3 regions of the Streptosporangium sp. NPDC006930 genome follow, and region 2 is predicted to be linked to each of the others. Evidence: predicted binding sites of a transcription regulator. Region 2 holds the regulator's gene; each other region holds the start of a gene.
What was found. The regulator LexA, encoded in region 2, represses DNA repair genes until DNA is damaged. The targets are predictions, from matches to a motif close to TCGAACANNTGTTCGA.
Positions count from the first base shown of each region.

Region 1: the regulator LexA is predicted to act here: its motif matches at 1,928-1,943, upstream of ABZ664_RS12350 (SAV_6107 family HEPN domain-containing protein).
Region 3: the regulator LexA is predicted to act here: its motif matches at 1,352-1,367, upstream of recA (recombinase RecA).

Region 1 is NZ_JBEYID010000005.1:371,340-374,610, forward strand. It holds gene ABZ664_RS12345 (PP2C family protein-serine/threonine phosphatase) at 1-1,010, shown strand, start outside; gene ABZ664_RS12350 (SAV_6107 family HEPN domain-containing protein) at 1,233-1,679, opposite strand; gene ABZ664_RS12355 (L,D-transpeptidase family protein) at 2,056-2,856, opposite strand; gene ABZ664_RS12360 (YbaK/EbsC family protein) at 2,976-3,271, shown strand, end outside.
Region 2 is NZ_JBEYID010000025.1:75,144-78,414, forward strand. It holds gene leuS (leucine--tRNA ligase) at 1-1,083, shown strand, start outside; gene lexA (transcriptional repressor LexA) at 1,572-2,282, opposite strand; gene ABZ664_RS32915 (LysM peptidoglycan-binding domain-containing protein) at 3,122-3,271, shown strand, end outside.
Region 3 is NZ_JBEYID010000001.1:167,674-170,944, forward strand. It holds gene ABZ664_RS00695 (VOC family protein) at 1-284, shown strand, start outside; gene ABZ664_RS00700 (DUF3046 domain-containing protein) at 469-663, shown strand; gene ABZ664_RS00705 (hypothetical protein) at 671-946, opposite strand; gene recA (recombinase RecA) at 1,474-2,610, shown strand; gene recX (recombination regulator RecX) at 2,625-3,271, shown strand, end outside.

The DNA of each region.
Region 1 (3,271 bases), on a different contig from region 2:
CCGCGATCGACTTCGGCACCGGCCCCACGTCCGGCCTTCTGCCGCTGCTCGCCCTCGGCCCGGCCTTCGCCAGCGTGGCCTGCGACCTGACCCGCACCACGGTGGTCGGCGTTGTCGCCCTGGCGCTGTGCTTCGCGCTCGGCCTCTACAACGACATCCTCTCGTCCCGCATCAACATCACCCTCATCGCCATCCTCGGCGTCACCGTGGCCGGCGTGCTGGCCAGCGCCGGACGGCTGCGCCACGAACGCCAGCTCGCCGACGTGCGCTCGGTGGCCGAGGCCGCCCAGCGGGTGTTGCTGCGCCCGGTGCCCCGCCGCGCGGGACCGGGCATCGGCGTGGCCGTCTCGTACACCTCCGCCACGGCGGAGGCCAGGATCGGCGGCGACCTGTACGAGGTCGTCACCACCCCGCACGGGGTGAGGATCATCGTGGGAGACGTCCAGGGCAAGGGCCTGGAGGCCGTGGAGACGGCCGCGGTCGCGCTCGGGGCCTTCCGTGAGGCGGCCCACGACGAGAGAACGCTCCAGGGCGTCGTGGGCCGCCTGGAGAACGCCCTGAGCCGCGAGCTGTCCGGCGAGCAGTTCGTGACCGCCGTGCTGGCCGAGATCAGCGGCGATTCCACCATCACCGTCATCAACTGCGGCCACCCGGCGCCCCTGGTGCTCGACGCCGACGGCGGGGTCTGGTTCGCCGACCCTCCGGACGAGGCGCTCCCGCTGGGTATGAGCGCCCTCAAGGCCGTCGAGCCGCGGCCGCACCACATCCCCTTCGAGCCTGGCGATCAGGTCCTCTTCTACACCGACGGGGTCATCGAGGCACGCGACGACGCGGGCGAGTTCTATCCGCTGCTGGAGCGGGCGTACCTGCTGGAGGGCGAGGACCCCCAGGGCTCGCTGGACGCCCTGCGCGCCGACCTGCTCGACCACGTGGGCAGGCCGCTGAGCGACGACGCCGCGATGCTCCTGCTGCGCCACCGCGCCGTCCGCCAGAACTCCACGGCGGCGTGAGGAAGAGCGCCGCGAGGGAACAGCGGCGCGAAAACGGCTTCACGGCGGCGTGAGAGAACACCGGCGCGAGAAAAGCGTGGGAGAACGAGGCACGAGGGAACGACGGCACGAGAACGTCCCCGTACGCCCTGCGTCCGCCGGCGGGACCGGTGGAGGCGGGACGTACGGGGACGGCGCCGATGAGCTCGGGCGGCCGCTCCCGGGTGGGAGGCCGCTCCCGCTCTAACCGGCTAGAGGGATCCGGCCCGGGAGCATGGGCTGGCTCGGGACACCGAGCAGCTTCTCCACGGTGGTGACGAACCGCTCCGCCTCGGAGATGAGCTCCTCGGCGTCTCGCGAGGACACCGTGCGGGTCAGGCCCGCCTCGGCGGCGGCCCGCTTGGCCGCGCTCGTCTCGAAGTAGGGTGCCCACTCGGCCAGGCGGGGCTCGGCCTCGGGCAGCAGCTCCCAGGCGCTGCGCAGCCTGCGCCTGCGACCCTGCATCGGACGGGGACGGGCCGCCAGGACGGCGGCGGCCGCCCTGAGCGCGGCGAGGTGGGCCGCGACGTAACGCGCGGCGGAGGTCCTGGCGGCGGCGGCCTCTTCGAGGCAGTCGCGCGCGTCTGTGAGGTGTGCCCGCACCGTGGGGGACAGCCGGGGCCCACCGGAATCGCCGAGCCGAGGGGTCATAGCGCTTCAGCCTCCTTGGTCGCAAGCGGCTCCGGCGTTTTCGCCGGTGGTATCACATTCGCAGACCCCACCGACAAATCCGCCGGACGACCGGACGAGGAGCTTCCCCTCTCCCCGTCCACCCTGACCTGGTCCGATCGTCTTCGCCGACGACATGGACCCGATCGGCCGCTCTTGGAACACGAGCCGCGAGCCCCGTGTCATCACATCGAACATAAATTCGATCACTAATACTGTCAAGTAAAACGACGAACAAAGGTTCGACCTTCGGGCATCTGGAGCACGCGAAAGGGCCCCGGGAGATCACCGTCTCCCGGGGCCCCTGCTCGCGCCCGGCGAGGGCACGACCGGCGGCTCGCGTTCCGCCGGATCGCCCCTACCGGACGAACCTGCCTCGGACGTGCACCGGCACTCCCGTACCGAGCAGCCCGGGAAGGACCTCCGCCACGTGCATCGGCAGTCGTACGCAACCGTGGGAGGCGGGCGCCAGCGGCACCGACAGCGCGCCGTGGAAGGCGATGCCCCCGTTGAAGAAGATCGGGTTGTAGAGCTGGCCCAGGTAGGACTTGTGCCAGCCGTCCCTGCGCCAGGTGGTCTTGTAGTCGCCGGTCGGCGTGCGCGCGTCACCGCAGAACCGCTGGGTCCTGCCCTCCCAGGTGGCCGTCTCGCAGTAGGCGATCCCGCTGCCGGAGGAGGTGTGGCTGATCAGCTTCACCGTGCCGTTCACGTAGAGGACCATCACCTGCTTGGCGAGGTTGACCTCCACCCGGGTCGGCTTGCCGTTGGGAACGAGCACCTTCGGCGCCAGGGGGGTCTCCAGAGCGTCCCAGGTCCTGCGTGCCACGGTGCTGGTCGGCGAGATGCCGTTCACCTTCTGGAAGGCCCAGATCGCCGTCAGGGTCGCCCCGCCGTAGCGGCCGTCGATCCTGCCCGGGGCGTAGCCGAGCTCGGTCAGCCGGGTCTGGAGCACCTTCACCGCGGCGCCCTTCGCACCGAGCTTGAGCGTTTTGCCGGGCGCGACGAACGAGGACGCGCCCGTCACCCCCGCCGTGACGGCCGGGGAACCCAACGTCCCCGCCGCCGCGGCGCCGGCAGGAAGGGCGACGCCCACGGAAGAGAGGAGCACGGCCCCCGCCGTCATCAGCGCGGCCACTCCCGGCCGCAGTCCAACCCCCATTTTCGATCAACTCCTCACATCACTATGGATCGGGTCAAGGGACCATAGCGCACGGTTTCCCCGTGCAGACAGCCGGTCATGAAACGGCAATCAACGGTCAATCTGTTTAGAGTGGCCGCGTGCCAGAAAAGTTGCATCCGAACATCGAGAAGGTCGCCGCCGTCCTGCGCGAGCACGGCGTCCCCGGCGAGATCGTCATCTTCGCGGAGGCCACCCCCACCGCCGCCACCGCGGCCGCGCAGCTCGGCTGCGAGGTCGGCGCCATCGCCAACAGCCTGGTATTCGACGCCGACGGTGAGCCGCTCCTGGTGCTGACCAGCGGCGCCCACCGCGTCGACACCGACCTGATCGCCAGGACGGCCGGAGCGGAGAAGGTGAAACGCGCCGCCCCCGCCTTCGTGCGGGCGGCCACCGG
Region 2 (3,271 bases):
GACATGCGTGGCGAGGCCCTGGCGCCCAAGGGCATCTCTCCGCTCGCCTCGGCCGAAGACTGGGTCAACGTCTCCTGCCCCAAGTGCGGCGGCCCGGCGAAGCGCGACACCGACACGATGGACACCTTCGTCGACTCCTCGTGGTACTTCCTGCGCTACGTCGACCCGGCCTACGACGAGGGGCCGTTCGACGTCGAGCGCGTGCGCAGGTGGGGTCCGATCGACCAGTACATCGGCGGCGTCGAGCACGCCGTGCTGCACCTGCTGTACGCCAGGTTCTTCACCAAGGTCCTGCACGACATGGGAATGATCGACTTCGTCGAGCCCTTCACCCGCCTGCTGAACCAGGGGCAGGTCATCAACCAGGGCAAGGCGATGTCCAAGTCGCTGGGCAACGGCGTCGACCTGGGCCAGCAGATCGACGCCCACGGTGTCGACGCGGTCAGGCTGACCGTCGTCTTCGCCGGACCTCCCGAGGACGACATCGACTGGTCCGACGTCTCCCCGGCGGCCTCGCAGAAGTTCCTCGCCCGCGCGTTCCGCGTCATGGCCGAAGCCGGCGCGGCCTCCGCGCCCGGCGTCGACGTCACCGCGGGAGACCTGAACCTGCGCAAGGTCGTCCACCACACCATCGACGAGGTCACCAAGCTGGTCGAGTCCCACCGCTTCAACGTCGCGGTGGCCCGCATGATGGAGCTGACGAGCGCAGCACGCAAGGCCATCGACTCCGGCCCCGGTGCCGCCGACCCGGCGGTCAGGGAGGCCGCCGAGACCCTAGCGGTCATGCTGTCCCTGGTCGCGCCGTACGCGGCGGAGGAGGGCTGGGAGCGGCTGGGACACGCCGCCTCGGTCGCCACCGCGGGCTGGCCGGTGGCCGACCCGGCGCTGCTGGTCCAGGAGTCGGTCACCTGCGTCGTCCAGGTCGCGGGCAAGGTGCGCGACCGGCTGGAGGTCTCCCCGGAGATCTCCGAGGCGGACCTGGAGTCGCTGGCCCTGCGGTCGGAGAAGGTTCAGCCCTTCCTCTCCGGCACGCCGCGCAAGGTGATCGTCCGCGCACCCAAGCTGGTCAACATCGTGCCGTAGTCGTCCCGCGTGCTCTCGGGCCGCTGACGACGGACGGCTGAGTGACTGTCATGGCCGCGGCCGTCCCGCGTGCTCACGGGGTCGCTACGAACTCGGGGTGCCCTTGCGAGGGCATCCCGGGGGGCGCGCGTCAGCTCGGCCGGTGTGTCCCCGTGACCACTTCAGGGGAGAATCCGCACCGCTTCAAGCGGCGGGCCTCCATCTCGGCCTCGCCGGGTGGGTTCCCGTGCCCGCCGACGAGAGATCTTCCCGGGGATGTCCCATCACCTGAGAACGCCGGATGGGGCTCGACATATGATGTCGAGCCCCATCCGGCATGTCGTTCTATGGCGTGTCGCACAGAAAGCTGGAGGCGCGTGATGCTGAGCTCGCGTGGCCACGGTGTGGCTCGGTCCGGACCCGCGTGCCGTGCGACGTTCTCGAGCGGCGATGCCTCCACGGGCCGGAGCCTGTGGAGAGCGCTGAGGAGCCTGCGTGGGACGCTCGCGTCAGAGCTTGCGGAGGACCGCGACGACCTTGCCGAGCACGGTGGCCTCGTCGCCGGGGATCGGGTCGTAGTTGGGGTTGTGCGGGACCAGCCAGACGTGGCCGTCTCTGCGCTTGAAGGTCTTGACCGTGGCTTCGCCGTCGATCATCGCGGCGACCACGTCGCCGTTGTCGGCGACCGGCTGCTGGCGCACGACCACCCAGTCACCGTTGGCGATGGCGGCCTCGATCATCGAGTCGCCGGTCACCTGGAGGAGGAAGAGCGTGCCCTCACCGACAAGCTGCCTGGGCAGGGCGAAGACGTCTTCGATGCTCTCCTCGGCGAGGATGGGGCCACCGGCGGCGATCTGACCGACGAGGGGCACATAGGCGGCGGTCGGACGGCTGACCGGAGTCTCGTCCTCACCGGAGTCGGGATCAACCCACAGCACGGGCTCGCCGGGAAGGCGTACCTCCAAGGCGCGGGGGCGGTGCGGATCACGCCGCAGGTAGCCCTTGCGCTGCAAAGCCGTCAACTGGTGCGACACGCTGGAGGTGCTGGTGAGCTGCACCGCTTCGCCGATCTCCCGCATGGACGGCGGATAGCCGCGCTGCTGCACGGAATCACGGATCACCTCAAGGATCTTCCGCTGCCTGGGGGTGAGGCCAAGGGAGTCACGCCTTCGCACCGCCAGATCGCTGGCGGCCGAACCGTTCTCGTTGTGCTGGCTCATACGAACTCCTCGCCTCCCGGTCTGTATTTAACACGTCGCACACAGCGACCATACCTCGGCCGAAGATCATACTCAAACAATTGTTCGAATGTCCTCGAAATCGGCGACGCCGTGGTGTACAACATCGTACGGGAGTTCGATCGACATCGTGTTCGATTCACCGATCTTTCTTCGACATGTGTTCGGCCAGGTCGAGGGGATGGGGGGCCACCGTGAAACCGACCGCGACGACACCACGATCCAGGATCGCGCCGAGGTCCCGGGCGGCGCAGCGATCACCGGGGGCGCCGCACCTGCGGCTCGTGCCACCCCCGAGGCCGGAGCCCGGTTCCGCGCCGGAGTCCGGGCGGAGGTCCGAGGCGAAGCAGGGGTGGGAGGCCGCCTGGGACTCGGTGCCGGGGGCGCGCCTCGGCCGCGGGCCGGGGCGAAGGTCCGGCAGGGAGCCCGAGCGGGCCTTCGAGCGTGAGCCCGGGCGGGGATCCGGCCGTGAGGCGGCGCGAGGGTCCGGCCGTGAGGCGAGGCGGGAATCCGGGCGAAAGCGGGGGCGTGCCTCGCGTGAGCCTGAGCGAAAGCCCGGCGGGGCCTCCGGGCGTGAGCCTGGGCGGAGTCCTGGCCGCGAGGCGAGGCGGTCGCTCGGGCGTGAGCGGGGGTGGAGCCCCGGCCGTGAGCGAGGACGGTGGTCCGGGCGTGATCCGGAGCGGGGAGCCGGACGCGGGGCCGGGCCGAGGAGGGCGCCGCGACCGGCGACGGCATCCTCGGTGGGCGCACGCCGGCCGGATGCCGGCCGGAAGGGGGCGACCCGGCGGCCCCTTCGGCTCACCCGCCGTGGAAGGATCGTCGTGGTGGTGTTGCTCGCACTGTTCAGCCTGGCGGTGCTCCGGGTCGGCGGGCGCATCGACATGGTCGCGGCGGACGAGCGGGCGGGCCTTGAGGGGCTGCCGCGGATCACGGTGCACGCGGACGACACGCTGTGGGAGATCGCGGACGCG
Region 3 (3,271 bases), on a different contig from region 2:
CGAACCACTTCTTCTTCGACATCGGCAACGGCAACCTCCTCGCCTTCTTCGACTTCCCCGGCCTGGACCTCGGCCCCTACAAAGAGGTTCTCGGCGGGCTCCACCACATCGCCATCTCCGTCGATCCCTCCACGTGGGAGCGTTTGCGGGGCAAGCTGGAGGCGGCGGGAGTTCCGCACCAGGTCGAGAGTGGCGCGTCCATCTACTTCGCCGACCCCGATGGCGCCCGCCTGGAGCTGCTCGCGGACCCCCTCGGAGAGATGTACGGCTCCCGCGTGCTCTGACGACTCCGCCTCCTCACCCCCGACCTTGGCCGCCCGCGCTCTCACCGGTGACGGCCCTTCCCCCGTACGTCTCCTGTCCCGGTCCCGTCGGACCTGGACGGGAAACCGGGAGACCGGGTGGTTCGCGGTTCGGCGGCGTCTCGGAACGGGCTCCCGTACCCCGGAGTGGACCCATACTTGGGGTATGCGCCTGTCGGAATTCTGGAAGCGGATGAAGTCACACTTCGGTGACCAGTACGCCGATTCATGGGCCAACGACTACGTCATCGCCGATCTCGGCGGCCGGACCGTGATCCAGGCACTGGCCGACGGCGTGGGGGCGAAGGAGGTCTGGCACGCCGTGTGCGGGGTGACCGACGTCTCGCCCAGGCTCCGCTGAGAGCCGGTCAGGATTCGGGAAGCGGGACGAGGAGCCTCTCCACCACCTCGGCCGCGTGCGCGGGATCGTCGGCGCTCTCCTCACCGTCCGGTGCCCACAGAAACAGCCAGCCGTCCTTGACCGGTGTGGCGAAGACGATCGTCTGCCGGTGACTGTCGGGATGCCACACCCACAGCACGGGGGCGGCGCCGCCGAGGGTGCGGCTCACCATCCCTCGTTGTCGCAGTTCGGCGGCGAGGGAGTCGAGATGGGCTAGGCGTTGCTGTGTGAACGCGTTGGGCACGTTGGGCACCTCGGGTCGTTTCCCCTCAGGATCACCCCAGGTCAGCCCGGTTACAACAGGCTCAAGGTAATTCTTGGAAATGTCGCCTTTCGGATGGGTGCCGTGCCCTGCGGGGCGGTTCTCCCGCTGCCGGTGCCCACGACACCTGGCACCACACGCCTCGTCGGCGGCCCCGCCGCCCGTGCCTGGTTGCGCCAACTTGTGGCGTTCTGTGTCAGTTACCGGCTGTTCATGTATTTTCGCATCCATTCGTGCCCGATGGCGCCTGTCGCGCCTGGCGTCGCGCACACCTCACAGGCGGCTCCGCCGTCCGCGCCCGCTCGTGTCCGTCCGTGCCCGGTCGTGCGCGGGTGACCTCCGCGATGCTTCGCGACTCCCGCAACCCGTGGTGCCAACGGGCGGCGATCGAACAGTCGTTCGGCTATATTGAACAGGCCACCACTCCTGGCGTGCCCTCCCGAAATTGTCGGCGGCACCCCGTAGCTTTCTGGCAACCGATCCAACCCGCGACCCTTCAGGGGGCTCCCATGGCAGCTAACGACCGCGAGAAGGCGCTTGAGACCGCACTCGCTCAGATCGAGCGTCAGTTCGGCAAGGGCTCGATCATGCGCCTGGGCGACGAGACCCGGGCTCCCATCGAGGTGATTCCCACCGGCTCCATCGCGCTCGACGTGGCCCTCGGCATCGGCGGTTTTCCGCGCGGCCGCATCGTCGAGGTCTACGGTCCCGAGTCCTCGGGCAAGACCACGGTCGCCCTGCACGCGGTGGCCAACGCCCAGCGCGGCGGCGGCATCGCCGCGTTCATCGACGCCGAGCACGCGCTCGACCCGGAGTACGCCCAGAAGCTGGGCGTCGACACCGACGCGCTGCTCGTCTCCCAGCCCGACACCGGTGAGCAGGCGCTGGAGATCGCCGACATGCTGATCCGGTCCGGCGCCGTCGACCTGCTGGTCATCGACTCGGTCGCCGCACTGGTGCCCAAGGCCGAGATCGAGGGTGAGATGGGTGACAGCCACGTCGGTCTCCAGGCCCGCCTGATGTCCCAGGCGCTGCGCAAGGTCGCCGGTGCGCTCAACAACACCGGCACCACCGCGATCTTCATCAACCAGCTCCGCGAGAAGATCGGCGTGATGTTCGGTTCGCCCGAGACCACGACCGGTGGAAAGGCGCTGAAGTTCTACGCCTCGGTCCGTCTCGACATCCGCCGCATCGAGACGCTGAAGGACGGCACGGAGGCGGTCGGCAACCGCACCAGGGTGAAGGTCGTCAAGAACAAGATGGCCCCGCCCTTCCGGGTGGCCGACTTCGACATCCTCTACGGCGTCGGCATCTCCCGCGAGGGTGGCTTGATCGACATGGGCGTCGAGCACGGTTTCGTCCGCAAGTCCGGCGCCTGGTACACCTACGAGGGTGACCAGCTCGGCCAGGGCAAGGAGAACGCGCGAAACTTCCTCAAGAGCCACCCGGACATGGCGAACGAGATCGAGAAGAAGATCAAGGAGAAGCTGGGCGTCGGCCCGCGCCTTGACAGCCCGGCCGCCCCGCCGCCCGCCCCTGCGGCTTCGGCCCCGGCCGCCGCGTCCGGTCGTGCGTCCGGTGCCGCGGCTTCCGCCGCGTCCGGTCGCGGTTCCAAGGCCGCCACTCCCAAGCCGGGTGACGCCTGAGTCCGGGCTGATCGATGACGACTGGACCTGACTCCGGTCCGGCCGACGAGGCCGGGCCGAGGGACTGGGGTGCCTGGCCCGACGAACCTCGGGCGGCCTCACCGAGGGGGCGTGGGCGCGACTTCGGCTCGTCCGCTTCCGAGGAAGGGTTCCGCGAGGAGACCGCGGAACCCGCGGGCGACGCACCCCGAGGCCGGAGGAAACGTGCCTCCCGGCGTGGCGGGCGGCGCTCAGAGAGGGCTACCCCGGGCTTCCTTCCCAAGGAACCCGACGGACCAGACGGGTCCGACGGATCGGCCGAGTGGGCTGGGAAGAGCCGGAAGTCCGAGGCCGACCCGCAGGCGGTGGCGCGAGGCATCTGTCTGCGGCTGCTGACCATGGCGCCGCGCACCCGAGCCCAGCTCGCGGAGGCGCTGCGCAAGCGTGAGGTGCCCCAGGAGGCGGCGGACGCCGTGCTGGACCGCTTCTCCGAGGTCGGGCTCATTGACGACGAGGCGTTCGCCGCGGCATGGGTGAGTTCGCGCCACGCCGGGCGGGGCCTCGCCAGAAAGGCCCTCGCCTCGGAGCTCCGCCACCGCGGGGTGGAAGAGGAGACCGTGAAGGAGGCGGTGGATCAGCTCGATCCCGAGGAGGAGGCGGAAACCGCCCGTCGCCTCGTTCG